2 regions of the Rhizobium aureum genome follow, and region 1 is predicted to be linked to the other one. Evidence: predicted binding sites of a transcription regulator. Region 1 holds the regulator's gene; the other holds the start of a gene.
What was found. The regulator LexA, encoded in region 1, represses DNA repair genes until DNA is damaged. The targets are predictions, from matches to a motif close to TGTTCNNNNTGTGTTCNG.
Positions count from the first base shown of each region.

Region 1 (2,203 bases):
AATCCCAGCCGCCTTGAAACGCCCATCATCGCCGACAGCATCGTCCGTGCCGAAAACCAGGGCCGAAAAACCATCCTCGGCAACGCGGAAGCGATAGGCTTGGTCGCGCGCAACAAAGACATTGCCGTCGGCAATGCTCGTCTCGCATTGCTCCTGCGAGGCCACGCCCAACGGTTCGAGATAGGTCTTGTCGGCAAGGAACACACAGGCATTTTCAGTGCCGAAGGGGTGGCGCGCATCCGGTGCGACCGTGAAGCCAAGCTTGCCCAGGCGCTCCCGCGCCAGAGCGATGTTGACGGTCGGCAGCACGAGATGATCCAGCGGATGCGGCGACAAAGTCATGGTCCTCCCTTGTTTGCCTGCAAAAGCAGATTTGCGCTCATACAATGCTCAATTCAAGCCGAAAGCCAAGCCCGTGAAAGCGCAGGAGAACGTGGGCCGGACGCAACTGCGGCAACCCGAGCGCACTGATTCTCAACTGCGGTCGAGTTATGTGCCAGTCGCCGTCTTCATTCGCACACGAGCAGAGCAGGATTGAGGTGAATCGTCCATAAGGCGAACAAAGCGGCATTTCTCATATTTATCGATGAATTAGCGCGGATATAATTCGCAAGGAATTTCAAGCGATCCAGTCGATGGCGGCAAATATTTGATAGGCTCCGCGAAGCTTTACCGAAATTTAAGCACTTGCAGAACACATATGGAACATATAGTGTCCGTTCTGGATTTGTTTCACGACGATTTTCTTGATTTGGGGTTCCAAGACGATGTTGACGCGCAAGCAGCAGGAACTGCTTCTCTTCATTCACGAGCGAATGAAGGAATCCGGTGTCCCGCCATCTTTCGACGAAATGAAGGACGCACTGGATCTGGCATCCAAATCCGGCATTCACCGTCTGATCACCGCGCTCGAGGAGCGCGGCTTCATTCGCCGCCTGCCCAATCGGGCGCGGGCACTCGAAGTCATCAAGCTGCCGGAGGCCTATAATTCAAGCCTGCAGCCACGACGCGGCTTTTCACCGAGCATTATCGAGGGCAGCCTCGGCAAACCCCAGCCAGTCGCGCCTCCAGCCCCGGCAAAGGTTGCCAACGACGAGCACAATAGTTCCGCATCGGTACCGGTCATGGGGCGCATCGCCGCCGGCGTTCCGATTTCCGCCATTCAGAACAACACGCACGACATTACCGTTCCCGCCGATATGCTCGGCTCCGGCGAGCATTATGCGCTGGAGGTCAGGGGCGATTCGATGATCGACGCCGGAATTTTCGATGGCGATACGGTCATCATCCGCAATTCGACGACAGCCAATCCCGGTGATATCGTCGTTGCGCTCGTCGACGACGAAGAGGCAACGCTGAAGCGATTCCGCCGCAAGGGCGCTTCCATCGCATTGGAAGCCGCCAATCCGGCCTATGAAACCCGTATCTTCGGGCCGGATCGCGTCAAGGTCCAGGGCAAGCTTGTAGGGCTTATTCGGCGCTATCATTGACAGACGAGTTATCACCAACAGTTGGACTATCATTGACGGGTGATATCTGCGCAGGTGGCGTACCGAATTTGCCGGTGCGCCAATCATAGGTTCGGTGCCTGGTCCATGGTCGCTGAGGGTTTTCGAAAGCGACAGAGACAATAGGCTTATCGGCCGTGAGCGTCATTTCGATGGACCCGGTTTTGCGCAATGTCGCACCGGTTATGAGCATTGCGGCCGGAACGGCAATAATCAAGTCGTAGCCGGATCGGCGTGACGACGATGTTTGCGGTATCGCAAGCCGGCGGCAGATAGGCGGCATTTTCGATGGTGACCAACATGGCGCCGTTGTCGAGCATCGCCACGCACCATGCGCCCTTCTGACAGGCGAAACTTCCCTGCATTGTCCGATCCAGAGCCTCCTCCATCGCCTTGCGGACTGCATTTTGCTCTTCCCTGCTTAACCGGCGGCGGCGATCGGTCGTCTTATTGATCTGCGGAAGCCGGTCATCAGCGGGGAGCATGGTGGGTGGCTGATGTTCGGTTGCGACCAGCGCCTTCTGCCATTGTTCGAAAATGAAGACCTGCGGCCTTTCGCGATTTGTGGCGAGTATATCGTCCTGTCGCAACGCAACCAGGACACCATCTTCGGAAATCATCAGATCCGGCTTCGGCACACCTGAGCCGAATGCCGCCACGCCGATGGATGAAAGCAGCAACAGCAAGCCTAAATG
Region 1 covers NZ_JAQJCI010000004.1:337,949-340,151, reverse strand. The annotation lists gene PH552_RS12990 (VOC family protein) at 1-342, opposite strand, end outside; gene lexA (transcriptional repressor LexA) at 768-1,490, shown strand; partial or broken gene PH552_RS12980 (ComEC/Rec2 family competence protein) at 1,471-2,203, opposite strand, start outside.

Region 2 (2,203 bases), on a different contig from region 1:
GCCAGCCAGGCTTCACCGGTATATTCCTTGTCGAGGCCAGCCATGATGCGCAGCACCGTCGACTTACCTGCGCCGTTCGGACCGAGAATACCGATTTTGGCATCGGGATAGAACGAGAGATGGATATTCTCGAGGATCTTCTTGGCGCCATAGGACTTATTCAGACCGGCCATATGATAAATGAACTGACGTGCCATAGCTTGGGTTACTCCACAGGCGGATAACATTGCGAATTGTGCCGCTATGTAGGCGAAACCCCGCCCTCGGGCAACGGCGAAACCTCGTCCGAGGGCATTATCCGCGTCAGAAAAGCCGTATTTTCTCAGAAGCCGGCTGCATCCACCACACCGCGATCGCAGCCGAAGGCGGTGCTGCCGGCGCTTTGGATCAGTTTGGCGAGCCGCGGCTCGTTGCCCTCTTGAGGTTCGATCGCATCTTCCGAGAGGCCGATGGTCAGCTCCGAAATCATCCTGACATCGCCGACACGGCGGCAACTCATCTTGATGCGCGCGTTGGCACCCTCACCGAAACTCTGGTCGAAGGCGGCCTTGATGCTTTCGGCATCGAGCTCCTTGCCGATATTCTCCGCAAACAGATCGCGCACGGACGACGCATTGAGCTCCGCGATCAGACCGGTAGCGATGGAAAAATATTTGTCGGCGCTGAGCTTCGTGCAGGTACCATGCTTGATCCATTCATGCCGCTCGAGCCCGGATTGCGTGCCCGGCATCACCTTGTCCAGCTTCGCCTTGACCTCCTGCGACAGCTCCACCGCCGGCAGATCCTTCCAGTCGCGGCCGCGATCCGCCTGCTTCAAATCCTCCGAAACATCGCAATATTCCTGCCTCATCGGCCAGAGGCCATGCAGGGAGAAATTCTTGGCGTCGTAATTGCTCGACGATTGGTTTCGGCATTCGGCCTTCTTCTGGTTCGTCGCGCAAAACGCCGGCTCCCAGCTTGCCGCCAGGATAAAACGCGTCCGTCCGCGGCTATGCTCCTGCGCCATGGCGCTGGCGGCCGTTCCGACTGAAAGAAATACAACTGCAAATACCCGAAGCAACTGCCTCATTCCCGGTCTCCAATTAGAACATTATAGGAACAAATAAGCAGTTTGATCGCGCGGGCGCAATCCTGAATCGTAGTGCTCGGAAAGATTTATTTCTGTGTGCTTCGACACCTATCCATTGCAATCCGTCGGATGATAACCTTTCGTCCCAATAGGGAGGACCGAATGCATGTTCGCGGATACGCAGCGCCTGAATAGCCCGACGGGCGCGAGGATCGCCTATCATCATGTGCCAGCGGCGGCAGAAGCACGCGGCATCCTGCTGATATCACATGGTCTTGCCGAACACTCCCGCCGCTACGAGACCTTTGCCGAGGCGATGGCCAGTCAAGGCTTCCATGTCTACGCCCACGATCATCGCGGCCACGGCGAGACCGTTGCCCATGAAGCGCCCATCGGCCGCTTCGCGCGAAGAGGTGGAGCGGAGCATGTCATCGCCGATGTGCTCGCCATGCGCGAGCTTGCCGCAGGCGTTCATCCCGGACTGCCGATCATCCTGTTCGGCCACTCCATGGGTGGATTGATCAGCCTCAACACCGTCGTCACGCATCCGGACAAGTTCGATGCCGTCGCGGTGTGGAATTCCAACTTCAATGCGGGCCTTGCGGGCCGCGCCGCCCAGCTCATTCTCAAGACGGAGCGCATGTTCAAGGGATCGGACGTTCCAAGCGGCCCCTTGCCGAAGCTGACCTTCGGCACCTGGGGCCGGTCGATCGCAAATCGCCGCACCGACTTCGACTGGCTTTCGCGCATCCCCGAGCAGGTGGACAAATACATCGCCGATCCGCTTTGCGGCTTCGATGCTTCCGTCTCGCTCTGGCTCGACATATTCGAGCTTACCTTCCGGGCACCCCAAAAGATCTATCTCGACCGGCTTCGACGCGATATGCCCATTCATCTCGTCGGCGGCGGCGAGGATCCGGCCACCGATAATGCGAAAGCGATCTCCTGGCTGGCAAGCCATTTGAAAAGCGCCGGCTTCTCTCATATTACAACAGAGATCTACCCCGACATGCGGCACGAGACGCTCAACGAAATCGGTGCCGATGAAGCCATTTCCCGCTTTGCAGATTGGTGCAAAGAGGTGGCGGCAAGCACCTGATTCTCATAGGAATTCTGCAATGAACACCTCCAGCG
Region 2 covers NZ_JAQJCI010000019.1:80,455-82,657, forward strand. The annotation lists gene ettA (energy-dependent translational throttle protein EttA) at 1-197, opposite strand, end outside; gene PH552_RS28450 (ribonuclease T2 family protein) at 323-1,069, opposite strand; gene PH552_RS28455 (alpha/beta hydrolase) at 1,236-2,168, shown strand; gene PH552_RS28460 (DMT family transporter) at 2,188-2,203, shown strand, end outside.
Region 2: the regulator LexA is predicted to act here: its motif matches at 1,084-1,101, upstream of PH552_RS28450 (ribonuclease T2 family protein).